Regions from separate parts of the Streptomyces sp. NPDC019443 genome, predicted to be linked through region 1. Evidence: riboswitches for the same ligand, from Rfam matches in the RefSeq annotation. Region 1 holds a riboswitch; each other region holds the start of a gene.

Region 1 (10,316 bases):
GGACGCGGCCCGGGTGTGCGTGAAGGCCGTACGCAATCCGGCGTCGGCGACGCTGGACGAAGCGCCGTTCGTGGAGTCGAAGTTGACCGCTCCGGCCGGGCTGTGGGCGACCAAGGAGGAGAAGGCGGAGGTGCGGGATGCTTCGGAGCGGGCTGCTGCGGGCCGCTAGCGCGGTGCGTTGGTACGTACGGGAATTGATGGACGAGTCGGCGTACGAGAGGTATGTCGCGCATGCGCGTTCGCACGATCCGTCTGTGTCCGTACCGTCCCGGCGGGAATTCGAGCGAATGCGTACGGACCGTCAGGAGTCGGACCCCAGTGCAGGGTTCCGCTGCTGTTGAGGTGCTGTTCAGGGCGGGTGAACCCGAAGTCGTTGCCGTACCGATATGCGGACGGGGGGTGACGCTACGCGAAACCCTGGCCTAGATTTCCTGCGCGTTGCATAGGTGATGCGTGAGGAATCGGAGCCGCCGTATGTCCGAAGTGACAGAAGTGACGGAAGTGCCTGACGAGAAACAACCGCTGATCACGCCGGTGCGCGTGGTCGTCGCCCTCTGCCTCTTCGCGCCGTTCGTGGCGATGCTGTGGGTCGGTTCGTACGCGAAGGTCGAGCCGGCCTTCATCGGCATTCCGTTCTTCTACTGGTACCAGATGCTCTGGGTGCTGATCTCCACCGCGCTAACCATGATCGCTTACATGCTGTGGCAGCGCGACCAGCGCGCCCGCAAGGGGGGTGCGTCGCAGTGAAGGACGGCGTGAACGGCGTCGCACTCGCCGTCTTCATCTTCTTCTTCCTGGCCGTAACGGTCATGGGCTTCCTGGCCTCACGCTGGCGCCGGGCCGAGAGCGAAAGCCTCGACGAATGGGGTCTGGGCGGCAGGTCGTTCGGCACGTGGGTCACCTGGTTCCTGCTCGGCGGCGACCTGTACACCGCTTACACCTTCGTGGCCGTCCCGGCGGCGATCTACGCGGCGGGCGCGGCGGGCTTCTTCGCCGTCCCGTACACGATCCTGGTCTACCCGCTGATCTTCACCTTCCTGCCGCGGCTGTGGTCGGTGTCGCACAAGCACGGGTACGTGACCACCTCGGACTTCGTCCGCGGACGCTTCGGCTCGAAGGGCCTTTCGCTGGCGGTCGCGGTCACCGGCATCCTGGCGACGATGCCGTACATCGCGCTGCAACTGGTGGGCATCCAGGCGGTGCTCGACGTGATGGGTGTCGGCGGCGGCGAGAACACCAACTGGTTCATCAAGGACCTGCCGCTGCTGATCGCCTTCGGCGTGCTGGCGGCGTACACGTACTCCTCCGGGCTGCGGGCGCCGGCGCTGATCGCCTTCGTCAAGGACACGCTGATCTACCTCGTCATCGCGGTGGCGATCATCTACATCCCGATCAAGCTGGGCGGCTTCGACGACATCTTCGCGAAGGCGGGCGACGCGTTCGCGCAGATCAACCCGGTGACGGACAAGCCGCGGGGCGCGCTGGTGCCGGCCGAGATGGGGCAATGGGGCTACGCCACGCTGGCGCTGGGCTCGGCGCTCGCACTCTTCATGTATCCGCACTCGATCACGGCGACGCTCTCTTCACGCAGCCGTGACGTGATCCGCCGCAACACCACGATCCTGCCGCTGTATTCGCTGATGCTGGGTCTGCTGGCGCTGCTCGGCTTCATGGCGATCGCGGCGGGCATCAAGGTGCAGAACGGGCAACTGGCGATTCCGCAACTGTTCGAGACCATGTTCCCGGACTGGTTCGCGGGTGTCGCCTTCGCGGCGATCGGCATCGGCGCGCTGGTGCCGGCGGCGATCATGTCGATCGCGGCGGCGAATCTGTTCACGCGGAACATCTACAAGGACTTCATCAAGCCGGACGCGACGCCCGCGCAGGAGACGAAGGTCTCCAAGCTGGTCTCGCTGCTGGTGAAGGTGGGCGCGCTGGTCTTCGTCCTGACGATGGACAAGACGGTGGCGATCAACTTCCAGCTTCTTGGCGGCATCTGGATCCTCCAGACACTGCCGGCGCTGGTGGGCGGCCTGTTCACGCGCTGGTTCCACCGCTGGGCGCTGCTGGCGGGCTGGGCGGTCGGCATGATCTACGGCACGGCGGCTGCGTACGGAGTGGCGAGCCCGACGCAGAAGCACTTCGGCGGCTCGTCGGCGGAGATCCCGGGCATCGGCGAGATCGGCTACATCGGCCTGACGGCGTTCGTGCTGAACGTGGTGGTCACCGTGGTCCTGACGTTCGTACTGCGGGCGGCGAAGGCGCCGGAGGGCGTCGACGAGACGAGCCCGTCGGACTACACGGCGGATTCGGGGGATCCGGGCGTGAAGGTGGAACTGCCGTCGGCGACGGTGGGGGCGGGTCACTGACCCGGCGCTACCGGAGGGCCGTCGCGTCTCCCCAGCCGGGGGCGCGGCGGCCCTTGCCTGTTGGGCGGTGCGGTTGCCGACCGGGCGGGTGCGGTGCGGTGCGGTTGCCGACCGGGCGGGGACTCCGCCCCGGGCCCCGCGTCTCAATCGCCGGGAGGGTGCGTGGTCTCGTGAGCACCGGAATGCTGGACGCCGTACGACAGAGGCTCGCGGAGAGCGGAGCCGAGCCCACACCGGCAGGGGTCGCGGCCGCGCTGCGGGCCCAGGGACGACTGCTGGGCGACGCCGAAGAGCTGGGCGGCACCGAGAAGTTGCGGTGCGAACTGGTCGGGACGGGGCCGCTGGAGCCACTGCTGGTCGATCCGTCCGTGACGGATGTGCTGGTGTCCGCGCCCGACCGCGTAAGGGTGGACCGAGGGCCGCCTTGCGGGCACCCGAACTACCCCGCCACCAGTACATATACCCAGCAAAAGCGGAATCCAGCACTAGTCCGCGGACGGCGGTGTCACGGGCCCCTGCTCAGCGCGAACGGCCCGTGCGGGCCGTGCCCTGTGCCGTTCATCGTGCCATCACGGCCGCTCACCGCGCTCACCGTTCCACCCGTCGCAACAGGCCGCCCGTTCGGCATGCCTGGAGTCCGGATGGGTACACGGCCTGCCTCGGACGGCGTACACAGGAAATGCGGGGACTGCCGCTACCAGCAGGAACCGTCGTCCACACGGGCGACAGCGGCTCCGACCTTGCAGGGCCGCGACACCAACAGAGGCGCGACGGACTTCTCCCGGTCCAGTGCCTCCCGAAGGGAAGCACCCGGTCATGATCACCACCGCCGCCCGCGCTCCGGTCTCGGGCCTGGCCGCCCGGGCTCCGAGTTCCAGGTGCGAGCCGTCCAACCCCCACCCCAACCGCGTCGACCTGGCCCTGGCCGCCGACACGGCGCACATCGCCACCGCACGCCGGGAGGTCACCGCCCATCTGCGGAGCTGGAACCTGGGCCACCTGGCAGCGGACGCAGCCCTGATCACCTCTGAGCTGGTGACCAATGCGGTGCTCTACGGCCGTACCGAGACCGTCACGGTGCACCTGGCCAAGTGCGGCACGTCGGCGGAGCCGCAGCTGCTGATCGCCGTCACCGACCAGTCCCCTGCCGCCGTGCCCGCCCCCTGTTCCCCGGCAGCTGTGGAAGAACACGGCCGCGGCCTGCTCATCCTCCAGTGCGTGGCCAGCTGCTGGGGTGCCGTGGCCAAGCCTCGCGGCGGAAAACTCGTCTGGGCCACCCTCGCCGTCAAAACCCCTGATCACGGGCACGAAACCGGGCCGTCACCATCGCCGTGCTGCGCCGGCTCGCAATGGGCACTGGCCCTTGCCTGACGCCCATAGCCGCTGACGCCCGGAGCTGCCTGGGGCCCGTAGGCGGCGGTGCACGGCCGCTCAGCCCGGTCGGCGCGACGGGGCCAGTGACTCCGGGGCATGAAGGCGGGCCAGCGCACGTGCGGTTCCGGGAGGGATGCTGCGACGGGTCAGCCAAGAGGTCCCGATCATCACCGCGAACGCCAAGGGCACGCTCCAGGCCGCCGGTCGGCTCAGCAGCGTCCCGGTCCACCCTCCTGGCGGGTCTCCGGCGATGGTCACGACCACTGCGCCGATGGTCGCACCCCCGCCGACCAGCAGGCCCGCCATCGCGCCCTGCGGGGTGAGTCGCCGCCACCAAATGCCCAGGAGCAGCAACGGGGAGAATGATGACGCGGCAACCGCGAACGCCAGCCCGACGACGTCCGCTGCTGCCCGGTGCACGACGACGAGAGACAGCACGCAGGGCACGCTGGCCGCAGCCACGCCCGCGAAACGCAGGCGCAGCACGTCGCGGGCCTCGATCCGCAGCTCCGACCTGGCGCGGCGCGGCCTGCTAACCAGCCCGCGCCGCCGTATCACTCGTGCCCTGGCCGCCGTCCACATGCGCTCCAGTTCCTGCCCGAGCACTCCAGCCACCGAGACGGTCAGTCCGCATGCCGTCGACAGGAACGCCGCGAACGCGCCCGCGGTCAGCAGCGTGCCCAGCAGTACTCCGCCCGTACCGCCCACCAGCCGGTCGGGTAGCAGCAGTACGGCCGCATCGGTACGGCCGGTCATGAGCAGTTCGGGGGTGTACAGGCGGCTGAGCGCCCCGTACACCGGGGGTAGCACGTAGAACGCGGCGAGCAACCACAGCACGGCCCACGTGGTGCGGCGGGCGGCCACTCCGTCGGGGTTGGTGTAGAAGCGCACGATCACATGAGGCAGCCCCATGGTGCCCAGCAGGGTGGCGACGAGCAGCGAGTACGTCCCGTACACCGGGTGGTCGGTGCCCGACAGCGGGCGTGACCAGTCCCGGCCGTCGAGCGGGGGCTGCCCCTGCGGGTGCGGAACGTCGGCCCCGGCCGGGAACACCACGCGTGTGCCCTCGCCAATCCGGTGCTCGCCCGGCTCGAGGCGTACCCGTGTGCCGTCCACGCGATGCCCGTCGAGACTGCCGCTCACCGCGACGGTCACGGGCTCCTCGACCCGTACCCGCATGCTCTGCTGCACGGAGACGGTCGTCGCCTCGCGAAACCGCGGCGGGGTGTCGCCACTCGGCCAGGGCGCACCGTCCGCGCGCCAGGCCAACAGCAGGAAGATCACGGGCACGGCGAGTGCCGTCAACTTCAGCCAGTACTGGAAGGCCTGGACGAAGGTGACGCTGCGCATTCCGCCGGAGGCAACCGTGACCATCACGACGGCGGTGACGACGACCGGCCCCACCCACAGGGGGGCTGTGGTCACGGTACGCAGCGTCAGGCCCGCGCCCTGCAGTTGCGGCAGCAGATACAGCCAGCCGGTGAACACCACCAGCAGGGCGGTCAGGCGGCGCACCCGGGTGGACTCCAGGCGCGCCTCGGCGAAGTCCGGCACGGTGTACGCCCCGGAGCGGCGCAGTGGGGCCGCGACGAACGCCAGGAGCACCAGGTACCCGGCGGTGTAGCCGACGCCGTACCACAGCATGTCGGCGCCGAAGGCCAGCACGAGCCCCGCGATACCGAGGAACGAGGCCGCGGAAAGGTACTCGCCGCCGATCGCGGAAGCGTTGCGCAGCGGGGAGACGGCACGCGAGGCGACGTAGAAGTCCGATGTGGCACGGCCCGGGCGCAGGCCGTAGACGCTGAACAGGGCGGTAGCGACGCACACCACGGCCACGGCTGCCACGGGCGCTGCGTTGCTCATGGGGTTCCTACCTCCACGAGGTGCTTTCGGCAGATGCCCCTCATGACCGCTCGACAAGGTCCGTGAAGTCGTGCTCGTTCTGCCTGGCGTGGCGCAGGCAGACGAAGGCGAGTGTGAGGATCACCGGGTGCACGGCCACGCCGATGATCAGCCATGGGGCGGGGACTCCCGCCGCAACCGCGTTCCGCAGGGCGGGCGCGGCCAGGAACAGGAACGGCAGGCCGCCGAGCACGGCGACGAGGACCCCTACGACAGCGAGCCCAAGCCGGAGCTGGGCACGCATGAGAGAGCGGAGATAGATGTCGCCGAGTGGTGTCTGCCGACCGAGGTCGTCGGCGACCGGTTCGCGCCCGTTGGCCGGTAGCTGCCTGCCTGCGAGGGCGGCCAGCGTCCGAGGATGGGCCACGATGATGCGGCGAATGGGAGCACTGTCCGCACCCGGATCTCCGCGCGACTGTTCCGGGCCGTCGGTCACCTCGCACCTCGGTGGTCGGGGAAGGTACGAGGAGGCGACGGGGCCGCGGTGGCGGGCACTGCGCCGGGGCGCAGCCCCTCGGACTGGCGGGTCCCCGCCCGCCGCACCAGAAGGCCCCGGACCTGACGGATGTGGCGCCGACTGACCGGCAGCAGCTCATCCCCAACGCGCACACACGCTTGTCCGGCCCCCATACGCAGCTCCTGGACCTGGCGCAGGGCGACGAGATAGGTGCGATGGATGCGGACGAATCCGGCATCGCCCCAGCGCTCCTCCAAAGCCGCCAGGGATGTCCGCACCAGGTGGGTGGCCGAAGGGGTGTGCAGGCGCGCGTAGTCGCCATGTGCCTCGGCGTAGAGGACCTCACTTCGCCGGACGAAGCGCGTCACCCCCGCCAGCTCCACGCAGATGACCTCGTCAGGAGGGCCGGATTCGGCCTGCGCCGCTTCCTCGGGCGGGCTCGCGGCGGCCCGCTCCGCCGTGTCTCCTGCACCGTGCGACGCGGCGGCGACGCGGCGCACCGCCTCAGCCAGCCGCTCCGGATGCACCGGCTTGAGCACGTAGTCGGCGGCATGCAACGAGAATGCGTCCACCGCGTATTCGTCGTGCGCGGTCACGAACACCACCGCCGGCGGGTGGGCGAAACGGGAGACCACGCGGGCGATGGCCACCCCGTCCAGGCCGGGCATGCCGATGTCGAGGAAGACGGCGTCGAGCGGTCGTCCCCCCTCCAGCGCCCGGTCGATGTCGCGAAGCGCCTGTGCGCCGTCGTTTGCGGTCCGGACCTCGCCCACGCGAGGGTCGCGGCGAAGCAAGTACGCCAACTCCTCCAGAGCCGGTACCTCGTCGTCCACCGCGAGAACGTGGAGCATATGGCCAGGCTAACGCTCCCCCAACATGCGGTGGAGCCTTCCTCCCGCCCGACACGCACCGGATGTGCACGATCGCTGTCAGCCCTGACCGGGCCCGCTCTGGACGGCCTGCGGGTGAAACTTCGGCACCCGCACCCGCACCTTTGTTCCAGCACCGGGCGCGGTCTCCACGATCAACCCGTACGCGTCCCCATAGATCTGACGCAATCGCGCGTCGATGTTGCGCAGCCCGATCCCCGGCTCACGCCGAGGCTCGGAACCGGGCGGCTCCGCCGCGGACTCCCGCGTCTCGCCCTTCAGGGTCTCGGCCAACTGCTCGGGATCCATCCCCGTGCCGTCGTCCTCCACGCTGATCCACGCCTCGCTGCCGACGTCCTCCGCCGTGATCACCAGGTGGCCGGGGCCCGCACGGCGCTCCAGGCCGTGGCGGACCGCGTTCTCGACGAGGGGCTGCAGGCACAGGAAGGGCACCACCACGGAGAGCACCTCGGGTGCCACGCGCAGTGAGACCTGAAGGCGGCTGCCGAACCGAGCGCGCTCCAGCAGCAGGTAACGGTCGATGCACCGCAGCTCCTCGGCAAGGGAGGTGAAGTCACCGTGCTGGCGGAACGAGTACCGGGTGAACTCCGCGAACTCCACCAGCAGCTCCCTGGCCCGTGCCGGATCGGTTCGGACGAAGGAGGCGATGGCCGACAGCGAGTTGTAGATGAAGTGAGGCGAGATCTGGGCCCGCAGCGCGCGCACCTCCGCCTCCGCGACGGCCGCGCGCGAGCGGTCGAGCTCGGCAAGCTCCAGCTGGGTCGACACCCAGCGCGCGACTTCAGTGGTGGCTCGGACCAGGCCGGTGGAGGCATTGGTCGCGTACACCGCGAGCGCACCCTCCGGCCGGCCGGCGACGATCAGCGGCACGACCACGCCCTGCCGCAGCGGACAGTCGGCCCTGTTGCAGGGTGGATCGCCAGGGCCGATGACCTCGGTGCGTCCGGCGGCGAGGGCCCGACCGGCGTGCTCGGGCACGGCTGCCCTGTGGTCGTGCCCCGGCTCCGGCGCGGACCCGTCCCAGGCCAGCACGGTGCCGGAGGCGTCCGTCATGGCCAGCGCGGGTACATCGAGCAGCGCCCGCAGATGCCGCCCGGCCCGTCGCGCGCTGTCCGCGTTCAACGTGGCCCGCAGCGGGGGTGCGGCGAGCGAGGCGGTGTGCAGTGTCTCGTACGTCGCCTGCTCCTGGGCCGTGCCGAGGAACTGCCGCTTGCCGACGGTGCGCAGCATCAGGAGCCCGGCAGCGATGAAGAACACCAGCGCTGCTGCCAGAAGTACAGCGGCCGCAACGGTCGAAAACCACGGCATGCTGGGACGCTACACCCGCATCACGCGTGATACGCGGCCTCGACCGGGGTGCGTGGCCCATCCAGACCGCATGGCCCACGCGAAGACCTCCTCTGTCGCACCGAGCCGCAATCCCGTGGAATGACCTGACGACGAGCAGGCCCCGACCGGCTACTGGATCTCCAACCTGCCAACGGACCCACAAGCCCGCACCGAGTGGCCTTCGATACGACTTGGAGCTCTAGCCGGCCACGACACAACATGTGGGGGGTGCGGCAACTCCCCGCCCCCACATGTATGCTCATGCTCGCTGTCGCCGCAGGGGAATCCGGTGCGAATCCGGAACTGTCCCGCAACGGTGTGATGTGGTGCGCTTTGCCGCACCCGGCCAGTCCGAAGACCTGCCGACGGTGCATCCGGCTCGACCGAACCGGGTGCCGAGACGTCCGGGCCTCGCGGTTGGGCCGGTGGACGCGGTGAACCATGCCCCGTGGCGTGCGCCCGTGCCCCCTGCCCCCGCCGGCCCAGAGCCGAGCGAGGGAGAGCACCACGTGACCATCGCGCCAGCCGATCCGGCTTCAGGCATCGCAGAGCAGGCTGCCGACGGCCCCGGGACCGCGCTTCTGCGGACTCTGACCGACCTCACCGCCGATCTGCCGGACACCGACCCGGGACGTGTCGCCGCCGCCGCGCTGCGCGGCCGCAACGCCCGTTCGGACGCGGCCGAGTTGCGCAGCCTCGCCACCGACGCCGCCGCGGGGCTGATCTCCGAGGACCCGGCCTACTCCCGGCTCGCCGCCCGCCTGCTGACCCGTCACATCGCGGACGAGGCCGCCGGACAGGGCGCGGTGTCCTTCTCCGCGTCGGTCGCGGTCGGCCACCGCGAGGGTCTGATCGCCGACCGCACGGCCGAGTTCGTCACGCTGCACGCCGTCCGTCTCGACGCGCTGATCGACCAGGACGCCGACGACCGCTTCGGCTACTTCGGGCTGCGCACCCTCTACAGCCGCTATCTGCTCCGCCACCCCCTCACCCGCCAGGTGATCGAGACCCCGCAGCACTTCATGCTGCGCGTCGCCTCCGGGCTGGCCGAGGACACCTCCGCGCGCGCCCTGGACGAAGTCGCCGCGTTGTACGGGCTGATGAGCCGCCTCGACTACCTCCCGTCGTCGCCGACGCTCTTCAACTCCGGCACCCGCCACCCGCAGATGTCCTCCTGCTATCTGCTGGACTCCCCGCTGGACGAGCTCGACTCGATCTACGACCGTTACCACCAGGTCGCGCGCCTCTCCAAGCACGCGGGCGGCATCGGTCTCTCGTACTCCCGCATCCGCGCCCGCGGTTCACTGATCCGCGGCACCAACGGCCACTCCAACGGCATCGTGCCGTTCCTCAAGACCCTCGACGCCTCGGTCGCCGCCGTGAACCAGGGCGGTCGGCGCAAGGGCGCAGCGGCCATCTACCTGGAGACCTGGCACGCGGACATCGAGGAGTTCCTGGAGCTGCGCGACAACACGGGTGAGGACGCGCGGCGTACGCACAACCTCAACCTCGCGCACTGGATCCCGGACGAGTTCATGCGGCGCGTCGAGGCCGACGCCGAGTGGTCGCTGTTCTCACCCGCCGATGTGCCGGACCTGGTCGACCTGTGGGGCGACGAGTTCGACGCGGCGTACCGCAAGGCGGAGGCCGGGGGGCTCGCGCGCAAGACCATCCCCGCGCGGGAGTTGTACGGCAGGATGATGCGTACGCTCGCCCAGACCGGCAACGGCTGGATGACCTTCAAGGACGCTTCCAACCGCACGGCGAACCAGACCGCAGAGCCGGGCAAGGTCGTCCACTCCTCGAACCTGTGCACCGAGATCCTGGAGGTGACGGACGACGGGGAGACGGCCGTCTGCAACCTCGGCTCGGTCAACCTCGGTTCGTTCGTGCTCGCGTCGGGAGACATCGACTGGGAGCGGCTGGACGAGACCGTCCGTACCGCCGTGACCTTCCTCGACCGGGTCGTCGACATCAACTTCTACCCGACCGAGC
Region 2 (10,316 bases), on a different contig from region 1:
GCGTCATGGTTTCGTAAGGCGACACATGCCGTGGGCCGTGCTCAGTACGAGGACACTGGCGGTATGCACAACATTCTGGTCGTCGACGACGATCCGACCGTCGCCGAGGTCGTCACCGGCTATCTGGAGCGCGCGGGCTTCACCGTGGACAGGGCCGCCGACGGGCCCCAGGCGCTCCGGCTCGCCGCCGCCCGGCTGCCCGATCTGGTCGTCCTCGATCTGATGCTGCCGGGCATGGACGGCCTGGAGGTGTGCCGCAGGCTCCGGGCCGGCGCGCCCGCCGCCGTGCCGGTGATCATGCTGACCGCGCGCGGCGACGAGGACGACCGGATCCTGGGGCTCGAGGTAGGGGCGGACGACTACGTCACCAAGCCGTTCAGCCCGCGCGAGCTGGTGCTCCGGGTCGAGTCGGTACTGCGCCGGGGCGGTGCGGCGGGGGAGCGGCGGGCGGGGCCCGAACTTGCGGCCGCGGGTATCGTGCTGGATCCGGCGGCGCGGCGGGCCACCAAGGATGGGCGTGAACTGGGCCTGACCCTGCGGGAGTTCGACCTGCTCGCGCATCTGATGCGGCACCCGGGGGAGGCGATCGGCCGGGAGCGGCTGATGCAGGACGTGTGGGGCTGGGAGTTCGGCGATCTGTCCACCGTCACGGTTCATGTGCGGCGGCTGCGCGGCAAGATCGAGGACGATCCGGCCAGGCCGCGGCTGATCCAGACGGTGTGGGGCGTGGGCTACCGCTTCGACGTGCCGGATGGCGCCTCCCCCGGCGACGGCGTACCGCACGGCCACGTACCGCACGGCCACGTACCGCACGGCCAAGCACCGCACGGCCAAGCACCGCACGGCCACGCACCACGAGAAGAGGCCTGATCACCGTGCGGGACATGCTCCTCATCGCGCTCTTCGCCTTCCTCGGGGCCGCGGCCGTCGGCCTCCTCGGCGCGCTGACCCTGCGTCTGCTGCGCCACCGGTCCGTCGCCGTCTCCCTCACCGTCGTCGCCGCCGTCGCGGTCACCGCCATGCTCGCCGGGACGCTCGCGGTCGCCCAGGCCATGTTCCTGTCCGCGCACGACCTCACCGTCGTCACCACGGTCGTCGCGATGGCGGCGGTCGTCTCGCTCGCCACCGCGCTGCTGCTCGGCCGCTGGGTCGTCGCCCGCAGCCGTGAACTCGCCCTGGCAGCACGCTCGTTCGGCGACGGCGGCTCCTTCGCCGCCCCCGACGGGGCGTCCACCGCCGAACTGGCCGCACTCAGCCGCGAACTCGCCGCCACCAGCGACCGGCTCGCCGCCTCCCGCGAGCGCGAACGCGCCTTGGAGACTTCCCGCCGCGAGCTCGTCGCCTGGATCTCGCACGATCTGCGCACCCCGCTGGCCGGGCTGCGCGCGATGTCCGAAGCCCTGGAGGACGGCGTCGTGCAGGATCCCGAGCGCTACTTCCGCCAGATCCGCACCGAGGTCGACCGCCTCAACTCCATGGTCGGCGACCTCTTCGAGCTCTCCCGCATCCACGCGGGCACGCTGGCCCTCACACCCACCCGGATGTCGGTGTACGACCTGGTGGGCGAGGCGCTCGCCGGGGCGGACCCGCTCGCCCGCGAGTACGGCGTACGCCTCGTCGGCGACCGTGTCGAGCCGTTCCCGGTCGAGGTGGACGGCAAGGAGATGACCCGCGTCCTGGCGAACCTCCTGGTCAACGCCATCCGCCGGACCCCGGCCGACGGCACGGTGGCCGTCGCCGCCGAGCGCCGCGAGGAGTGGGTCGTGCTGTCCGTCACCGACGGCTGCGGCGGCATCCCGGAGGAGGACCTGCCCCGCGTCTTCGACACTGGCTGGCGCGGCACGCAGGCCCGTACGCCCCCGGCCGGCGCGGGTCTTGGCCTCGCCATCGTCCGCGGCATCGTCGAGGCGCACGCGGGCCACGCCGACGTACGCAATGTGACGGGCGGCTGCCGCTTCGAGGTGTCGCTGCCCGCGGCTGCGGCCCAAGGCCGTTGAGCCACAGGGGTCGTTGAGTCACAGGAGTCGTCGAAACATGAGGCGGTTGAAACGGCGACGGTCCGCATGAGTGACCGCCGAGCCCGCCGGGCAGTCAAACGTCGATGCCCTCGGGGGAGGCGTCGCGATCTGTAACCGGCAATAGGCAGGGGTGGGGACGGTATGGCGCGTAAGAAGGAGTGGGAATTCCTGGACGACCGCGGCCGCCTGGCGGCAGCGGCAACCACACCGTCGAGGCCGGTCGCCTACATCCAGGCCGGGGCGACACTCTTCGACCACGGCATTCGCCCGGTGGGCATCTTCGGCTCCAACCACGACGGCGACACCGCAGACCCGGCCAAGGCCGGCCCCCTGCCCATCGGGGACATCGCCTACCTCGGGTCGGGATCACGCGTGGACGCGGACGCGGTCCTGCGGGCGGACCCCGACCTGGTGGTCGCCGTCGCCTACGGCACCGATCAGGTGTACGGCCTGGATCCGGACACGGCGAAGTACATCGAGGAACGGGTCCCGGTGGTGGTCTTCGACGTGGGACAGGGCCGCTCACTCGGTGACGTACGCGACCGGTTCACGGCGCTCGCCCGGTCGCTCGGAGCGGACGCCGACAGCTCGGGTGCGGTGGAACTCGCCCGTGCGGAAGGCCGGTTACGTACCCTCGCGGCCCAGGCCGCCGGGTTACGCATACTGGCGCTGTCGCCCGCCACCCCGGACAGTGTCCACCTCGCCAGGCCCCGAGCCTGGGCGGACCTGCGGGCGCTGGCCGACTACGGTGTCGGCCTGGTGGAGCCCGAGCGCGGACCGGGTGCCAGCTGGTCCACCGTCGACTGGACGGCGGCTGCGTCGCTGCGGCCGGACATCGTGCTGAGCGACGTACGCGCCAATGCCCTGCCGGTCGACCGGCTCAGCGCGATCGAGGCGTGGCGGCCTGTGGCGGGCGGGGCGCGGCTGGTGCCGTGGAACCCCGAGATTCCGTGCAGCCACCTCGCGCACGCACGCTTCTTCGACGCTGTCGCTGACGCGGTGGAGGCGTCTGCGGGATAACTGGGCTTCGCCCCAGACCCCGGTACGTCCTTCGGGCGTTGTCCTCAATCGGCCGGACGGGCTTGATTTCCGCCCGGTCGGCCCGAAGATTCGGGCCGACCGGCGGGAAATTCCGGCCTGGTGGCGATCCCCCCGGACGAAGTCCGGGGGGAGTTTGAGGCGCGGTCCCGGACGCGAAATCCAGCCTCGCCGACGGGAAAACTCAGCCCCGTGGGCGTTTGAGGCGCGGGGTCCGGGGCGGAGCCCCAGCTCGGTCAGTTCGCGGCGGCTGTCGCCCGCGACGCGCCCTTCCCGTCTGCCGCCGTCTCGGTCGCCGGGGTGAGGAGCCGTTCGGCGAGGTACCCGAAGACGAGTCCGAAGCAGGTCCAGAGGGTGACCTGGATGGCAAGCGTGGCCAGCCGGAACTCCCAGACCACGGTTGCCGGGAAGCCCTTCGGCACCTCGTTGAACGAGGGCAGGAAGGCGAAGGCGAGACCGGCGGCGACGACGAACGCGGCCGCGGCGGCGACGGTCGCGTTCCAGTTGCCAAGACGGGGAGCCAGGCGTTTGCCGAGGATCACCGCGGCGACCGTGAGCAGGACGCTGAGCACGATCATCAGGAAGTACAGCGTGGTGCGTTGGCCGATCGTGTCGGGGTCCCCGACGGCCGGTGGGTTCGGCGGGTACTTGAGGAACGGCACGACGTACACGCTCAGCAGCGCGCCGAGAGCGACCAGCAAGGCTGTGGCGCGCGGGCTGAACCGGCCGATGCGGCCGAGTGCGACGGCGAACGCGAGGGCGGCGATGCCGCCGATCGCGACGCCGAAGACCAGTACGCCGGTGGCGAGACCGCCCGTGGACTGCATGGCGCGGCTGACGAGTTCCTCGCCGCCGTCCCCGTGATCATGGCTGTGGCTCTCCTCGAACGCGATGGCGGCGTCCACAGGGGACTCACCGAGCAGATACGCGACGACGAGAGCGAAGACACCGGCGATCAGGCCCGCGAGCATGCCGCGGCCGAGCAGGCCTCTGACAGATATGGAGTTCATGGTGTTTCCCCTGAGCTCTGAAGAAGTTCTAGTGGCAGGGGAATCCGAGCAGATGGCGTCCGTCGTGGACCCACTCGTGGACGTTCTCGCCGGAGATGAGCGAGGTGGCGCCCTGCTCGGCGCCGACGAAGTAGAGCAGGACCAGCATGAGAACGCCGAAGAAGAGCGCCCAGGGGGCGATGGCCGTGAGCGAGATGGGGGTGATGGCCGGTGCGGCGGTGGCGGGCGCAGCAGACTGTGCCATGGCAGAACCTCCTGGGGGAACACGCGTCCCGATCGTGGTGCCTGAGACGAAGGTGCTGGGTCTGACTTCCCGCGGGGAACGGGTACACAGTGGCGCGACCGTGCCGGATTCTCACCGGGCTTCCGTCACACCGTCGTCAATGTCCACGAGACCGTACCGCTTGCGGGCCTGCACCGCTACGGCGCAGGGGCGCGTGACCGGGCGCCCGAACGCCCATGATGTGCTTGTTCCTTGGCCGAGAAGGGGAGGGGAGCGCACGGGATGACGGTACGGGTGATGTTGGTCTCACCTGCGACGAACGCGGCGCTGCGGGAGGCCCGTTTCGACGCCGACGCGCCGCTGGACGAGTCGGGAGCACGCCGCGCCCGCGCCGCCGCGGGTGCGCTGCCGCGCGCCGACCGGCTCTTGAGCGGCCCGTCCGCGCGCTGCCGGGAGACAGCCGCCGAGCTGGGCCTGCGGGCGGAGCCCGCCGAGGCCCTCGGCGACTGGGACTTGGGCCGCTGGCGTGGGCGACGACTGGACGAAGTGAGCGCCGGCGAGCCGGAGTCGGTGTCGGCGTGGCTCAGCGACCCGTCGTGCACACCGCACGGTGGTGAGTCACTGCGGTCGCTGTGCACGCGGGTGGGCGCGTGGCTGGAGTCGCTCCCGCCCGACGGGGGCCGTGTCCTCGCGGTCGTCGACCCGGCGGTGACGCGGGCGGCGATCGTGCAGGCGCTGTCCCTGCCGCCTGAGGCGTTCTGGCGGCTGGACGTCGCCCCCCTGACCCTGACGGAACTCACCGGGCGCGGGGGCCGCTGGAACTTGCGGTGCGGACGCCCGCTGGGCCCGGAGGCCGGCTGACACCCACGCTCACTGCCCCTCGGCCGGCAGTGGCTGTTCCGTCCAGATGACCTTGCCGTCCGGGGTGTACCGCGTGCCCCAGCGTTCCGCGAACTGGGCGACCAGGAACAGTCCCCGGCCGCCCTCGTCGGTGGTCGCCGCCTGGCGCAGGTGCGGGGACGTGCTGCTGTGGTCCGAGACCTCGCAGATCAGGGAGCGGTCACGGATCAGCCGTACGCGTATCGGGCCCGTGGCATACCGGATCGCGTTGGTGACCAGCTCGCTGAGGATGAGCTCCGTCGTGAAGGCCTCCTCCTCCAGACCCCACTCGGCCAGCTTGTGGGTGACGGCGGACCGCACCTCGCCCACGGCCGACGGGTCGGACGGCACCTCCCAGTCGGTCACCCGGCTGGAGTCCAGGACGCGCGTACGGCCGACGAGCAGCGCGATGTCGTCGCGCGGGCGTTCCGGCAGCAGCTCCTTCAGCACCGCCTCGCAGGTTTCCTCCGGGCTCCGGTCCGCGTGCTCCGCCAGCGTCTGGCGCAGCAGCGCCAGGCCGTCGTCGATGTCGCGGTCGCGGTCCTCCACGAGCCCGTCCGTGTACAGGACCAGGCGGCTGTCCTCGGGCAGCTGAAGGTCCAGGGTCTCGAAGGGCAGTCCGCCGAGCCCGAGCGGCGGGCCGCCGGGCACATCGGCGAAGACCGCGGTGCCGTCCGGGTGGACGATGACGGGCTGGAGATGGCCGGCCCGTGACATCGTGCAGTGCCCGGACACCGGGTTGTAGATAACGTAGATGCAGGTGGCTCCGGTGACCCCTTCCGTGCCGTCCGCGGTCTCGTCCTGGTCGATGCGGGCGACCAGCTCGTCGAGGTGCCACAGGAGCTCGTCGGGCGGCAGATCAAGGCTGGAGAAGTTGTGGACCGCGGTCCGCAGCCGGCCCATGGTCGCCGCGGCGTGCAGGCCGTGGCCCACGACGTCGCCCACCACAAGCGCCACCCGGGCGCCGGGCAGCGGGATGATGTCGAACCAGTCCCCGCCGACGCCGCCGAGCCCGCCGAGCCCGGCCTGCGCGGGCCGGTAGCGGTACGCGACGTCGATGGCGTTCTGTTCGGGCAGGCCGCGCGGCAGGAGACTGCGCTGGAGGGTCACCGCCATGGTGTGCTCGCGGGTGTAACGGCGGGCGTTGTCGATGCTGACCGCGGCCCTCGCGACCAGCTCCTCCGCGAGAGACAGGTCTTCCTCCTCGAACGGCTCGGGCTTCTCGGAGCGCCAGAACATCGCCACGCCCAGAATCACGCCGCGGGCGCGCATCGGCACCGCGATCATCGAGTGGATTCCGTGCTCGACGAGCTTCCTGGCCCGCACCGGATCCTGCTCCTGCCACCCGGTGTACGCGGCCAGATCGGGCTCCATGACCGCCTCGCCCCTGCGGATGCCGAAACCCAGCGGGGTGGACGGCACAAAGTGGATCAGCTTGCCCAGCGGGTAGAGCGCGGTGTCGTCCCGCCGTCCCCTGAAGGCCAAACGGCGCATGTCGTGGTTGGTGCCCGCGGCAGTCGGTTCCTCGCCGCGCAGCACCTCCTCCACCAGGTCGACGGTGGCGTAGTCGGCGAACCGGGCCGCGGCGAACTCCGCCAGCTCCTCGCAGGTACGTACCACGTCCAGGGTGGTGCCGATCTCCGTACCGGCGTCGTACAGCAGCTTCAGACGCCCCCGCGCCACATCCGCCTTCCCGGTCAGCGCCCGCAACTCGGTGGTGTCGCGCAGCGTCGCGACGCTGCCGGGCGGGCCGCCGTCCTGGTCCGTCGGCCGCTGGTTCACGGCGAGCAGCCGGTCCCCGACCAGATGCACCTCGTCGGTGGCGGTCCGCCCGGAGGCGAGCAGCCTGGCGGTGAGCGGGTCGAGGCCGAGCTCGGTGACCGGGCCGCCTTCCACGTCCGAAGGCAGATTGAGCAGCCTGCGCGCCTCGTCGTTGGCCAGCAGCAGCCGCCCGTCGCCGCCGACGATGAGCACGCCCTCGCGTACGGCATGCAGCACCGCGTCGTGATGCTCGTACATCCTGGTCATCTCGGCCGGGCCGAGGCCGTGGGTCTGGCGGCGTAGCCGTCGGGTCACCAGTGCCGTACCGCCGGTGGTGACGAGAAGCACCGCCCCGGTGGCCGCGAACAGCAGCGGGAACTGCTCCTCCACGACATTGCTGACATGCGCGATCGTGATCCCGGCGGACACCAGGCCGACGACCGAGCCATCACGTCCCTTGACCGGCACCACCGCCTGCACGAGCGGCCCGATCGTCCCGATGATCTTCTCGGTCGTGACGCCGCCGGCCAGCGCGGGCCCCAGATTGCCGACGAACTTCTTCCCGATCCGGTCGGTCAGCGGGTGGGTGTAGCGGATTCCGTCGGTGTTGGTGACGACGATGAAGTCGACGCCGGACCGCTTACGGGCCTCTTCGGCACGCGGCTGGAGAACGGCCGTCGGATCGGGACTCTTCAGTGCCGCCTCGATGCCCGGCGAATGGGCGAAGGTCTCGGCGACAGCGACCGACCGGTTGCGGGCCTCGCGCTCGCTGTCGGACCTGGACTGCAGGACGAGCGCGACCATGGCGGCCGCGACGAGCAACACCACGATCGCCAACTGCAGGAGAAAGACCTGGCCTGCGACAGTTCGCATCCGTAGAACCGAGCGCGGGCGGCCGTAGCGTCCGGCCATATCCTAGTTCTACACCTCCCCCATACGCAGAGCTATCTGCGCACCGTAGAGCGCAAAGGCCGCACGCGCGACGCGTTCGCCACAGATTTAGTGTGGTCCGGCCCGCGGATCTGTGCCGGGGAGGGTAGCGGGACGTCGGTCAGGCGCGACTCAGCAGCGTGCTCATAGCCGCGTGGAGCGTCGCTTCCGGATCCTGGACCGCGCCCGGCGAACGCCAGGCCACGAAGCCGTCCGGGCGTACCAGCAGCGCGCCCTCGGGCGTCGTGCCGTGCATTGCGGCCCAGTCGGCATCGCCCTCGGGCACCAGATCGGCGTCCGGACCCGCACCGATCGCGTACGCGTCCAGCTGCACGGACAGCCGCTCCGCTACCCTCCGCGCCGCTGCCTGCCACGCGGTGCCCGCCGCGCTGAGCAGCACGAACGACCGCTCGTAGAGGTCCAGGGTGGATACCCGCCCGGTCGGCCCGCCGGCCCACATGTGCGGGGCCCTGGTGCCGGGTGCGCCCATCAGCTCCATCCGCTCCGGCACGATGGGCCGGTCCGGGGCGACGCCCAGGACCGCACCGTGCAGATAGCTGTAACCCATCGCCACCGAGAGGATCCCGCCCTTGCGCCCGCCGCCCGGGGTGACCGCCGGTGCGTAGCCGGGGTGGCTGTGTTCAGCCGAGCGGGACGAGGCGCGTTCGCTCGTCGCGCGCGCCACCGGGCGCCGCTCCGCGTCGTACGTCTCGAGCAGCGCGGGACCCGCCGATCCGTCCAGCACCAGCGCGAGCTTCCAGGCCAGGTTGTGGGCGTCCTGGATGCCGGTGTTGGAGCCGAACGCCCCGGTCGGGGACATCTCGTGGGCCGAGTCGCCGGCCAGGAAGACCCGGCCTGACGAGTAGCTTCCGGCGACCCGTTCCGCGGCGTGCCACGGTGCCTTGCCAGTGATCTCAACGTCCAGGCCCGGCGCACCGGTTGCCTTGCGGATGTGCTCGGCGCAGCGCTCGTCGGTGAAGTCCTCGAGTGCTTCGCCCTGCTCGGGGTGCCAGGGTGCGTGGAACACCCACAGCTCCCGGTTGTCCACCGGCAGCAGGGCCCCGTCCGCTTCGGGGTTGGTCAGATAGCAGACGATGAAGCGCCGGTCTCCCACCGCGTCCATGAGCTGCCGGGAGCGGAAGGCGATGCTCACGTTGTGGAACAGATCGCCGTTGCCGGTCTGGCCGATGCGCAGCTGTTCCCTGACGGGGCTGCGAGGCCCGTCGGCCGCGACGAGATAGTCGGCACGCACGGTGCTGTGCTCCCCGGTGTCCCGGTTCTTCAGGACCGCCATAACGCCCGTCGAGTCCTGCTCGAAGCTGAGCAGCTCGGTGGAGAACCGCACGTCGCCGCCTTGGGCGCGGGCTCGGTCCAGCAGCACGGGTTCGAGGTCGTTCTGGCTGCACAGGCACCATGTCGTCGGGCTGAAGCGGGCCAGCCCGCCGCCGGGGTCGATCTCCTTGAACAGCCACTCCTGGTCGTCGCCGGTCAGCGAGCCCGCCTGCAGGATGCCGTGGTTGTCCGCGAGGACCGACGCGGCCTGCCGGATGTCCGCCTCCACCTCGGCGCCCCGGAACAGCTCCATCGTCCGCACGTTGTTGCCGCGCCCGCGCGGGTGCATCGAGGTGCCCGAGTGTTTTTCGACCAGCAGATGTCTGACGCCGTGGCGGCCCAGAAACAGCGACGTGGACAGGCCCACCAAGGAGCCGCCCACGATCAGGACCGGTACGCGGTGGTCGACGTTCTCTTCCATATCTGCCATGAGTCGCTCCAGCTCCTGCCGCCCGGGGGGATGGAACTTTCATGCCCTCTGGGGCAACGGTTCCCTCGCCCATTCACCCGCTTGGTTCTCAGCTCTCGCGCCAGTCGAAGTACCGGACCACGATCAATTGCGGGAGCGCCACCCGAGCCAGGGAGGCGGACCGTCCGTATCCGCAGGGTGGTTGAAACCCGGGCGGATTCCACCGACGACGGACGAGGAGCGCCACGGCACGTGGCGGCCGAGCTGTCGATAAGGAGTGTGAACGATGACAACCCTGTCGGAACGGATATCGCAGTCCGCCTTCGATGGCTCCAGGCTTCGGGTCGTGCTGCTACTGGACCTCCAAGACGGCGCACAGAACCAGTTCCTCGAGGCCTACGAGCATCTGCGCAATCAGGTCGCGTCGGTCCCTGGCCACATCAGCGACCAGCTGTGCCAGTCGATCGAGAACCCCTCGCAGTGGCTCATCACCAGCGAGTGGGAGGGCGCCCCGCCCTTCCTCGCCTGGGTGAACAGCGAGGAGCACGTGACGACGGTTCAGCCGCTGCACAACTGCGTACGGGACACCCGCTCGCTGCGCTTCAGCGTCCTGCGGGAGACCGGACAGGCCTTCACCGAGACACCCGCACAGCTCAAGGGCAGGCTCCAGGCCGCCCCCCGGGTCGGCGACGGCGTCGTACGGCATGCCCTCACCT
Region 3 (10,316 bases), on a different contig from region 1:
GGCGTGCTGCGCAAGGCAGGCAAGGACGCCCCGGACACGGCGGCCGATGATCTGCTGTCCACGTCCCTCGAGGACGGGCTCACCACCCGCCCTCTGTACACCGCGGACACCGCACGCAACGGCGCTGACAGCGCCGGATATCCGGGCTTCGCGCCCTTCACCAGGGGCGGCAGGCCCGAAGGCGGCGCTGTCTCCGGCTGGGATGTACGCCAGCGCCATGACCGGCCGGATCCGGTGCGTACGAACGAAGCCGTGCTCGCGGACCTGGAGAACGGGGTCACCTCACTCTGGCTGTCCGTCGGCGCGGCCGGGGTTCCCGTCTCCGGACTCGCCAGGACACTGGAGGGCGTCTATCTCGACCTCGCGCCCGTCGCCATCGATGCGGGGGCCGAATTCGACGCCGCCGCAAGGGAGTTGCTGCGGCTCTACGAGGAGAGGGGCGTGCCCAGGCAGTCGGCACGCGGAAACCTCGGCGCCGATCCGCTGGGGTACGAGGCCCGGACCGGCGAGGCCCTCGAGTCCGCCGACGCAATCGCGATGGCGGCGCTGTGCGCACGCGAGTGGCCGGCGCTGCGGGCACTGACCGTCGACGCGCTGCCGTACCACGAGGCCGGCGGGTCGGCGGCGCAGGAGCTGGGCTGTTCGCTGGCGACCGGGGTCGCCTATCTGCGGGCGCTCGGCGAAGGAGGGCTGAGCATCGAAGAGGCGTGCGGCCAGCTGGAATTCCGGTACGCGGCCACCGCCGACCAGTTCCTGACGATCGCGAAACTGCGCGCCGCCCGACGGGTGTGGGCCCGCGTCGCCGAGGCCTGCGGTGCGGATCCCGCTGCCGGAGCACAGCGCCAGCACGCGGTGACCTCCCCGGTGATGATGACCCGGCGCGACCCCTGGGTGAACATGCTGCGTACCACGGTCGCCTCGCTCGCCGCGGGTGTCGGCGGCGCCGATGCCGTGACCGTGCTGCCCTTCGACCACGCCCTCGGCCTGCCGGACGGCTTCGCCCGCCGCATCGCCCGTAACACCTCGACGATCCTGCTCGAGGAGTCACATGTGGGCCGGGTCATCGACCCGGCGGGCGGCTCCTGGTACGTGGAGCAACTCACCGACGAGCTGGCGCACGCGGCCTGGGCCTGGTTCCAGGAGATCGAGCGCACCGGAGGCCAGGAGGCCGCCCTGCGCGGCGGTCTGATCTCCGAGCGGATCGGCGCCACCTGGGACGGCCGCAGGAAGAACCTGGCCAAGCGGCGCGAACCGGTCACCGGCGTCAGCGAGTTCCCGCTGCTCGCCCAGGCTCCGGTCGAGCGCGACCCCGCGCCCGCCCCGCCCTCCGGCGGACTGCCGAAGGTGCGCCGCGACGAGGCCTTCGAGGCTCTGCGGGCCCGCTCGGACGCGCATCTGGTCACAACCGGCGCCCGGCCGCGCGTCTTTCTCGCGGCCCTCGGTCCCGCGGCCGCGCACACCGCACGCGTCTCCTTCGCCGCCAACCTCTTCCAGGCAGGCGGCATCGAGGCGGTCCACAACCCGGTCACCGTCGACGCGGCCTCGGTCGCCGAGGCATTCACCGGCAGCGGGGCGACCGTGGCGTGCATCTGCTCAAGCGACGCCCTCTACGCCGAGCAGGCCGCGCCGGTGGCCGAGGCGCTCAAGGCGGCCGGCGCACTGCGGGTGTTCCTCGCGGGCCGTCCCGGCGAGCAGCGTGAGACGTATGTACAGGCCGGAGTCGACGAATTCGTCGTCGCGGGCGGCGACGCGGTCGCCGTCCTCACCTCCGCCCTCGACCGGATCGGAGTGGCGTGATGCGGATCCCGGACTTCTCAGGAATCGAGCTCGGGCCCGGCGACACGTCCGGGGTCTTTGAGGACCAGTGGCGCACGGCCGTCAAGGAGAGCACCGGCAAGGACGACGGCGATCTGGTGTGGGACACGCCCGAGGGCATTCCCGTCAAGCCGCTGTACACCGGGCAGGATCTGGCAGGCGTCGACTTTCTCGGGACGTATCCGGGCATCGCGCCCTATCTACGCGGCCCGTACCCGACGATGTACGTCAACCAGCCCTGGACGATCAGGCAGTACGCCGGGTTCTCCACGGCCGAGGAGTCCAACGCCTTCTACCGGCGCAACCTCGCCGCCGGGCAGAAGGGTCTGTCGGTCGCCTTCGATCTGCCGACCCACCGCGGCTACGACAGCGACCATCCGCGGGTGACGGGCGACGTCGGCATGGCGGGGGTGGCCATCGACTCGATCTACGACATGCGGCAGCTCTTCGACGGCATTCCGCTGGACCGGATGAGCGTGTCGATGACGATGAACGGAGCCGTGCTGCCCGTTCTCGCGCTGTACATCGTGGCCGCCGAGGAGCAGGGCGTACCGCCCGAGAAGCTGGCAGGGACCATCCAGAACGACATCCTCAAGGAGTTCATGGTCCGCAACACCTACATCTATCCGCCCGGCCCCTCGATGCGGATCATCTCGGACATCTTCGCGTACACCTCGCAGAAGATGCCCCGCTACAACTCCATCTCCATCTCCGGCTATCACATCCAGGAGGCCGGGGCCACGGCTGATCTCGAGCTGGCCTACACCCTTGCCGACGGCATGGAGTACCTGCGGGCGGGCCTCGGCGCCGGGCTCGACGTGGATGCCTTCGCACCGCGCCTTTCGTTCTTCTGGGCGATCGGCATGAACTTCTTCATGGAGATCGCCAAGCTCCGGGCCGCGCGGCTGCTGTGGGCGAAGCTGGTGAAGAAGTTCGACCCGCAGAACCCCAAGTCGCTCTCGCTGCGCACCCATTGCCAGACCTCGGGCTGGTCGCTGACCGCACAGGACGTCTTCAACAACGTCACCCGCACCTGCGTTGAGGCGATGGCCGCCACCCAGGGGCACACGCAGTCGCTGCACACCAACGCCCTGGACGAGGCGCTGGCCCTGCCCACCGACTTCTCGGCGCGCATCGCCCGCAACACCCAGCTGCTGCTCCAGCAGGAGTCAGGGACCTGCCGGGTCATCGACCCCTGGGGCGGCAGCGCATACGTCGAGAAGCTCACGTACGACCTCGCGCGGCGCGCCTGGCAGCACATCGAGGAGGTCGAGGCGGCCGGCGGCATGGCGCAGGCCATCGACGCCGGCATCCCGAAGCTGCGCGTCGAGGAGGCCGCGGCCCGTACGCAGGCCCGCATCGACTCCGGCCGTCAGCCGGTCATCGGCGTGAACAAGTATCGCGTCGAGACCGACGAGCAGATCGACGTGCTCAAGGTCGACAACTCCTCGGTGCGCACCCAGCAGGTCGAGAAGCTGCGGCGGCTGCGGGCGGAGCGCGACGAGAACGCCTGCCAGTACGCGCTGCGCGCGCTGACCGCCGCCGCTGAGGCGGGCCCGGGCGGCGCCGGTCTGGAGGGCAATCTGCTGGCGCTCGCGGTGAACGCGGCGCGCGCGATGGCGACCGTCGGTGAGATCTCCGATGCCCTGGAGAAGGTGTACGGGCGGCACTCGGGGCAGATCCGTACGATCTCCGGTGTGTACCGAAACGAGGCCGGCACATCGCCGGCGGTGGAGCGGACCCGCGCGCTGGTCGAGGAGTTCGAGCAGGCCGAGGGCCGCCGTCCGCGCATCCTGGTCGCCAAGATGGGCCAGGACGGTCATGACCGCGGCCAGAAGGTGATCGCCACCGCCTTCGCCGACCTGGGCTTCGATGTGGATGTCGGCCCGCTGTTCCAGACGCCGGCCGAGGTGGCGCGCCAGGCGGTGGAGGCGGACGTCCACATCGTCGGCGTCTCCTCGCTGGCCGCCGGGCATCTCACCCTCGTACCGGCGCTGCGGGAGCAACTGGCCGCCGAGGGACGGGAAGACATCATGATCGTGGTGGGCGGGGTGATTCCGCCCCAGGACGTCGAGACGCTGCACGAGGCCGGGGCCGCCGCGGTCTTCCCGCCCGGCACAGTGATCCCGGACGCCGCCCAGGACCTGGTGAAGACGCTGGGTGCCTCGCTCGGCCACGAGTTGTAGGACTGTGCCCCGGATGCATCCCACGATCGACATCGACAGCTATGTCAAGGGCGTGCGGGATGGATCGCGGGCCTACATCGCCCGCGCCGTCACGCTCGTCGAGTCAACCCGCGCCGATCACCGGGCGCTCGCCCAGCAGCTGCTGACCGAGCTGCTGCCGTACTCCGGAGCGGCACGGCGAGTGGGCATCAGCGGCGTGCCCGGCGTCGGCAAGTCGACGTTCATCGACGCGCTCGGCACGATGCTCACCGGTCTCGGCCACCGGGTGGCGGTGCTGGCCGTCGACCCGTCGTCGACCCGTACGGGCGGCTCCATCCTGGGTGACAAGACCCGGATGGAACGGCTCGCGGTGGACCCCGCGGCGTTCGTGCGGCCCTCCCCCACCTCCGGCACGCTGGGTGGGGTGGCCAAGGCGACGCGCGAGACCATCATCGTGATGGAGGCCGCCGGCTACGACGTCGTGCTCGTCGAGACGGTCGGCGTCGGCCAGTCGGAGACCACTGTGGCCAACATGGTGGACTCCTTCCTGCTGCTGAGCCTGGCCCGTACCGGTGACCAGCTCCAGGGCATCAAGAAGGGTGTACTGGAGCTGGCCGATGTCATCGCCGTCAACAAGGCGGACGGCCCGCACGAGCGCGACGCCCGCTCGGCGGCCCGTGAACTGGCCGGTGCGCTGCGGCTGATGCACCCGGCCGACGCGGCGTGGACTCCCCCGGTCCTGTCCTGCAGTGCACGCGAGGGCACCGGCCTCGACACCCTCTGGGAGCGTCTTGAGCAGCACCGGACGCTCCTCGACTCGACGGGCCGGCTCGCCGCCAAGCGCCGTGACCAGCAGATCGACTGGGCGTGGGCGATGGTCCACGACGAGCTGCGGGACCGGCTGCACGGCCATCCCGAGGTACGGGCGCTCGCGCCCGGGCTCGAACAGCAGGTGCGGAACGGGGAGTTGACGGCGACGCTGGCCGCCGAGCGCATTCTGGAGGCGTTCCAGCGGCGGTAGCGGGTCCGGGGCGGGCGCGAGTCCCGCAACTGGCTCCGCCCCGGACCCCGCGCCTCAATCCCCCAGACTTCGTCCGGGGGACCCCCACGGGGCTCTAAAGGGGCAGCCCGGACCGGACCTGTCGGGCCGCGGCGGCCAAGTGCTCCAGTGACGTACGTACCTCGGGCCAGCCGCGGGTCTTCAGACCGCAGTCGGGGTTGACCCACAGCCGCTCGGCGGGAATCGCGTCAAGTCCCTTGCGCAGCAGTGCGGTTGCCTCCTCGATGCTGGGCACCCGCGGTGAGTGGATGTCGTAGACGCCGGGACCCACCTCGCGCGGATACCCGGCGGTGGCGAGTTCGTCGGCAACCTGCATATGGGAGCGGGCGGCCTCCAGGCTGATGACATCGGCGTCGAGGTCGTCGATGGCCTGGAGGATGTCGCCGAACTCCGCGTAGCACATGTGCGTATGGATCTGGGTGTCGGGACGTACGCCGCCGGTGGTGAGGCGGAAGGCCTGTGTCGCCCAGGCCAGATAGGCCTCGTGGCCGGCCTTCCGCAGCGGCAGCGTCTCGCGCAGCGCCGGTTCGTCCACCTGGATGACCGAGGAGCCCGCGGCCTCCAGATCGTTCACCTCGTCGCGCAGGGCCAGAGCGACCTGTCGTGCGGTGTCCGCGAGCGGCTGGTCGTCGCGGACGAAGGACCAGGCGAGCATGGTGACGGGCCCGGTGAGCATGCCCTTGACGGGGCGACTGGTCAGCGACTGGGCGTACCGGGTCCAGCGGACGGTCATCGGGTCGGGCCGGGAGATGTCACCGGCCAGGATCGGCGGCCGGACATAGCGGGTGCCGTACGACTGGACCCAGCCGTGCCGGGTGGCGAGGTAGCCGCTGAGCTGCTCGGCGAAGTACTGCACCATGTCGTTGCGTTCGGGCTCGCCGTGTACGAGGACGTCGATGCCGGTCTTCTCCTGGAAGGAGATGACCTCCCGGATCTCGGCCTCGATCCGCTTCTCGTACCTCTCGGTGTCGATGCGTCCGGACCTCAGGTCGGCCCGCGCGGTGCGCAACTCGGTGGTCTGCGGGAACGAACCGATCGTGGTCGTGGGAAGGAGGGGCAGGCCGAGGCGCGAGCGCTGGGCGGCGGCACGCTCGGTGTAGGGGAGGCTGCGCCGGGTGCCGGCCTCGGAGACGGCCGCGCAGCGGGCCCGTACAGCCGGGTCGTGGGTGAGCGCGGAGGTGGCGCGGGAGAGCAGGTCGGCCCGGTTGGCGGCGAGTTGGGCGGCGATGCTGCCGGCGCCTTCGGTCATTCCGCGGGCCAGGGTGACCACCTCGGCCGTCTTCTGGCGGGCGAAGGCCAGCCAGCGCGCGACCTGTGTGTCCACGTCCCGTTCCGCGGCCGCGTCGAGGGGCACGTGCAGCAGGGAGCAGGACGCCGCCACATCCACCCGGTCGGCGAACCCCAGCAGGGTGGCGAGTGTGGCGGTCGACTTCCCGAGGTCGTTGATCCATACGTTGCGGCCGTCGACGACTCCGGCGACGAGCCGCTTGCCGGGCAGCCCGCCCACGGCGGCGAGGTCGCCGAGGTTGGCGGCGGCAGGCCCGGTGAAGTCGAGGGCGAGTCCGTCGATCGGCGCTTTGGCCAGCACGGGGAGGGCGTCGCCGAGCCGGTCGAAGTAGGAGGCGACCAGGAGTTGGGGCCGGTCGGTCAGTCTGCCCAGCTCCCGGTAGGCGCGGGCCGCGGCGTTCAGCACGGCCCGTGGCTGGTCCTGGACCAGGGCCGGCTCGTCGAGCTGCACCCACTGCGCGCCCGCGGCCCGCAGGTCGCAGAGCACTTCGGCGTACACCGGAAGCAACCGGTCGAGGAGGGTGAGCGGTTCGAAGTCTGCGAGCACGCCCGGCGCGGGCTTGGCGAGCAGAAGATAAGTGATGGGTCCGACGAGCACCGGACGGGCGGTGAGACCGAGCGCGAGCGCCTCCTTCAGCTCGGCGACCTGCTTGGCGGAGTCGGCGGTGAACGCGGTGTCGGGGCCGAGTTCGGGCACGAGGTAGTGGTAGTTGGTGTCGAACCACTTGGTCATTTCCAGGGGCGCGACGTCCTGGGTCCCGCGCGCCATGGCGAAGTAGCCGTCGAGCGTGCCGGCCTCGACGGCCGCACGGTGGCGCGCGGGAATGGCGCCGACCATGACGCTGGTGTCCAGGACATGGTCGTAGTACGAGAAGTCTCCGGTGGGCACTTCATGGATGCCGGCCTCGGCGAGCTGCTGCCAGTTGGCGCGGCGCAGTTGAGCGGCTGTCTCCCGGAGGGCGTCGGCTCCGACACGGCCCTTCCAGTAGCCCTCGATGGCCTTCTTCAGTTCCCGGTCGGGGCCCTGGCGCGGATAGCCGTAGACAGTGGCCCTGGCTCCGGCGGCTGAGGATGTGCTGGTCACGGAACTCTCCTTCGCGAGTACTCGTCAGGCGACCCCGGAGGGGATCGTGGAACGCGAAGGAACGGCAACCGGAGCAGCGACCGGCACGCCTGTGCCTGTGCTGCCCGTACCGCCGACCCGCCCACGAGGTCACCGAGATCTCCGCGCACGTCGGTCGCGCACGGGCAGTGGCAGGTCTTCGGACTTGTGGGCACGCCTTCCTCGTACGTGTCGTACGAAGGCACCTACTGGCCGTCGCTTCCCGGATCCGGTGCCGGATCCAGTGCGTATGACGGCGGTCGTTCCCACTTACCGCTGCGGGGCAGTTCCGGATTTCCACCGGATTCCCTCTTGCGACGCGCCTGCCTGGAGGGCAGGGCGAACCAACTGCGAGACCCACCCTAGGCGCTGCCCCTCGCAGGGGACACCCCGCCCCCGGTGGGGGCGGGCGGGGGTGTCAGCTTCCGGTCCTCCTCACTTCCCCGGTCGGGCGGCGTCCCCGACGCGCAGGCCGGATCCGGCCACGCGTGCCTTGATGCCGTCGCGCTCCACGGTGATGTCCCGCAGACGCAGCTCGCTGAGCGAGTCGGGCAGCTCGAAGGAGAGGGAGAGCCGCTCCGAGAGCTCCGGCGGCCGGACCGCGAGCAGTCCCTTGACCAGCGCGGGGTCGATGCCCGCTTTCTCCAGCAGCTGTGGATGCGCGATCACCACATCGACGAGGTTCACCTTCATCAGACGCTCGGCGAACTTCGGCGCTCCGGTGAGCCGGTGGAGTTCCTCCTCGCTCCGCAGCGCCCGGCGCACCTGCTCCTTGGACACTCCGAGCCGGTCCACGATTGCGGGCACCGCCAGCAGTGCCTTCGCGCGGGCTGCTTCGCGGCTGATCCGCTCGGCCGTCTCGCGGTGCAGCCGCAGTCCCGAATGGTCTGCGTCCTTGCCGGGCCGGTAGGTGGCGACACCGGGAATGTCGAGCTGCATGCCGTCGAGGGTGGTGGTGAGGGCCCGGCTGTTGTCGCGCCGGATGTGCGCACGGGCACGTACGCGCAGTTCCTGGCCGGCGATGGCCAGTTCGCCGTTCACGCGCACCCCGTCGGCGCCGCTGCCGGTGAACCGGAGCTGTGAGGCGCCCAGTTCGCGGTTGAGGTCGTCGAAGGAGAGCAGCACCTCGCCGTCGAGGTTGCCGATGACGGCGCCCTTGATCGAGGTCGGGGCGTCGCCGACGATGCGTACGTCCTTGGCGGTGGCCCGCACTTCGGCGAGCGAGACGCGGTCGGCGGAGACGTCCGGCACGGTGACGTCAACCTGGTCGATCCGCTCGTCGATGAGCTGGGTGAGGAAGGGGAAGCCGTGGATGTCCACGTCCGGCCTGGTGGCGAGTGAGAGCGACTGCTGGAGTTTGTCCGCCGCCTTGCTCTGCGCGTACGCCTCCGCGAGCCGGTCGGCGAGCAGCAGACAGACGGTGCACAGGAGCGCCGCGACGGTCAGCTTCACCACCGCGGGCAGAGCCGCGAGACGGCTCTGCCCGCGGTGGTTGGGCGGTGACCAGTCGTCCTCGTCGTCGAGGTCCGAGGTGAGCCCGAGCTCCAGCGGGTCCCGCGGGACGTAGTTGGCGTAATCGGGTTCCGGGTCTGCCAGTTGAGCGAGTTCTTCGTACGGATTTCGTGAATGCGCTGATATGCGTGTGGGGGGTCGCATCGGCTCATCCCACCACGCGAGCCACCCTCGAACGCAAGTCCTACCGTGCGTACGTAATGGTTTGAGCCAAAATTTCGGCGATCCGCCGTCTGCCGGGCCGGCTCGCCGGGCGGCACCGAGGGACGCCCGTCCGACGACGGGTACATATCGGCGAACACACCTTCCGGGAACAACGCATCCCGGTGCTCGGCCAGGAACCCGAACACGCTCCCGGCCGGAATCAACTCCCGGCACGTGGCTCACACATCAGGCCCGACCGGCTGCCTGGGCGGCCGTCCCATCATGCAAACGAGTCTGGCCCCAGACGACATGATCCGGGACCAGAACACCACGACATCTTCATCAGCCTTCTAGCCCAGGACCTTGAGGATCTCGGCGGCGAGCGGGGCGGACGAAGCAGGGTTCTGGCCGGTGATCAGGTTGCGGTCCACGACCACCTTCGGGGCCCACGGCTCGCCCTCCTGGAAGTCCGCGCCGAGTTCGACGAGCCGGTTCTGGAGCAGCCACTTCGCCTTGTCCGCCAAGCCCGCCTGCGTCTCCTCCGCGTTGGTGAAACCGGCCAGCCGGTAGCCGGTGAACGGCCAGGAGCCGTCCTCGCGCTCCGCGGCGAGCAGCGCGGCCGGCCCGTGGCAGACCACGCCGAGCGGCTTGCCGGAGTCCAGGGCGGCGGTGAGCAGCTTGCCGGAGTCCGCGTTGACGGCCAGGTCCTCCATCGGGCCGTGGCCACCGGGGTAGAAGACCGCGTCGTAGTCGGCCAGGTCGGCCTCCTCCAGCTTCAGCGGTCGCTGCAGGGCGGCGATCGAGGCCAGCCCGGCGGCGATCACGTCGGCGTTCTCCTTACCTCCGTTCACCTCGGGCGCGAGGCTCGCCCTGTCCACGGTGGGTACGACACCACCCGGCGTGGCAACGGCGATGTCGTGTCCCGCCTCGGTGAAGGCCTGGTAGGGAGCCACGAGCTCTTCCGCCCAGAAGCCGGAGGGGTGCCGGGTGCCGTCGGCCAGGGTCCAGTGGTCCGAGCCGGTCACCACAAAAAGGATCTTCGCCATCTCACATCTCTCCGTCGAAAGGTCGCTGATGTCCTCGAACGTAGACCGATGAGCCATTGGAATCCAATAGGCTCACCACCATGAGACATAGGGAATCCAATGGATTGTCGGGAATACAGGGACCGGCCCCGAACGGCCCGCTCGATCTGACCCTGCTGCGGACCTTCCTCGCCGTGCACCGCACC

The links. A riboswitch is a leader RNA that binds a small molecule or an ion and turns the genes downstream of it on or off. The one in region 1 is predicted to bind cobalamin.
Region 2: it holds a riboswitch for cobalamin, as region 1 does, so the genes downstream of both, ACH492_RS01035 (CbtB-domain containing protein) here and ACH492_RS07760 (ribonucleoside-diphosphate reductase subunit alpha) in region 1, are expected to answer to the same signal.
Region 3: it holds a riboswitch for cobalamin, as region 1 does, so the genes downstream of both, metE (5-methyltetrahydropteroyltriglutamate--homocysteine S-methyltransferase) here and ACH492_RS07760 (ribonucleoside-diphosphate reductase subunit alpha) in region 1, are expected to answer to the same signal.

What each region holds. Positions count from the first base shown of each region.
Region 1 is NZ_JBIRYJ010000002.1:339,358-349,673, reverse strand. It holds gene ACH492_RS07810 (carbon starvation CstA family protein) at 1-169, shown strand, start outside; gene ACH492_RS07805 (YbdD/YjiX family protein) at 138-341, shown strand; gene ACH492_RS07800 (DUF3311 domain-containing protein) at 475-747, shown strand; gene mctP (monocarboxylate uptake permease MctP) at 744-2,369, shown strand; partial or broken gene ACH492_RS07790 (pilus assembly protein CpaF) at 2,552-2,792, shown strand; gene ACH492_RS07785 (ATP-binding protein) at 3,186-3,740, shown strand; gene ACH492_RS07780 (cation acetate symporter) at 3,801-5,606, opposite strand; gene ACH492_RS07775 (hypothetical protein) at 5,647-6,081, opposite strand; gene ACH492_RS07770 (LytR/AlgR family response regulator transcription factor) at 6,078-6,953, opposite strand; gene ACH492_RS07765 (sensor histidine kinase) at 7,032-8,300, opposite strand; cobalamin riboswitch at 8,570-8,703, shown strand; gene ACH492_RS07760 (ribonucleoside-diphosphate reductase subunit alpha) at 8,831-10,316, shown strand, end outside.
Region 2 is NZ_JBIRYJ010000001.1:222,004-232,319, forward strand. It holds gene ACH492_RS01015 (response regulator transcription factor) at 64-870, shown strand; gene ACH492_RS01020 (sensor histidine kinase) at 876-1,997, shown strand; gene ACH492_RS01025 (ABC transporter substrate-binding protein) at 2,160-3,038, shown strand; gene ACH492_RS01030 (CbtA family protein) at 3,293-4,066, opposite strand; gene ACH492_RS01035 (CbtB-domain containing protein) at 4,095-4,310, opposite strand; adenosylcobalamin (AdoCbl) riboswitch at 4,314-4,461, opposite strand; gene ACH492_RS01040 (histidine phosphatase family protein) at 4,572-5,150, shown strand; gene ACH492_RS01045 (SpoIIE family protein phosphatase) at 5,160-7,841, opposite strand; gene ACH492_RS01050 (FAD-dependent oxidoreductase) at 7,981-9,612, opposite strand; gene ACH492_RS01055 (SchA/CurD-like domain-containing protein) at 9,887-10,316, shown strand, end outside.
Region 3 is NZ_JBIRYJ010000003.1:376,054-386,369, forward strand. It holds gene mutA (methylmalonyl-CoA mutase small subunit) at 1-1,797, shown strand, start outside; gene scpA (methylmalonyl-CoA mutase) at 1,797-4,001, shown strand; gene meaB (methylmalonyl Co-A mutase-associated GTPase MeaB) at 4,015-5,001, shown strand; gene metE (5-methyltetrahydropteroyltriglutamate--homocysteine S-methyltransferase) at 5,096-7,411, opposite strand; cobalamin riboswitch at 7,563-7,793, opposite strand; gene ACH492_RS12130 (DUF2993 domain-containing protein) at 7,865-9,085, opposite strand; gene ACH492_RS12135 (type 1 glutamine amidotransferase domain-containing protein) at 9,436-10,131, opposite strand; gene ACH492_RS12140 (LysR family transcriptional regulator) at 10,212-10,316, shown strand, end outside.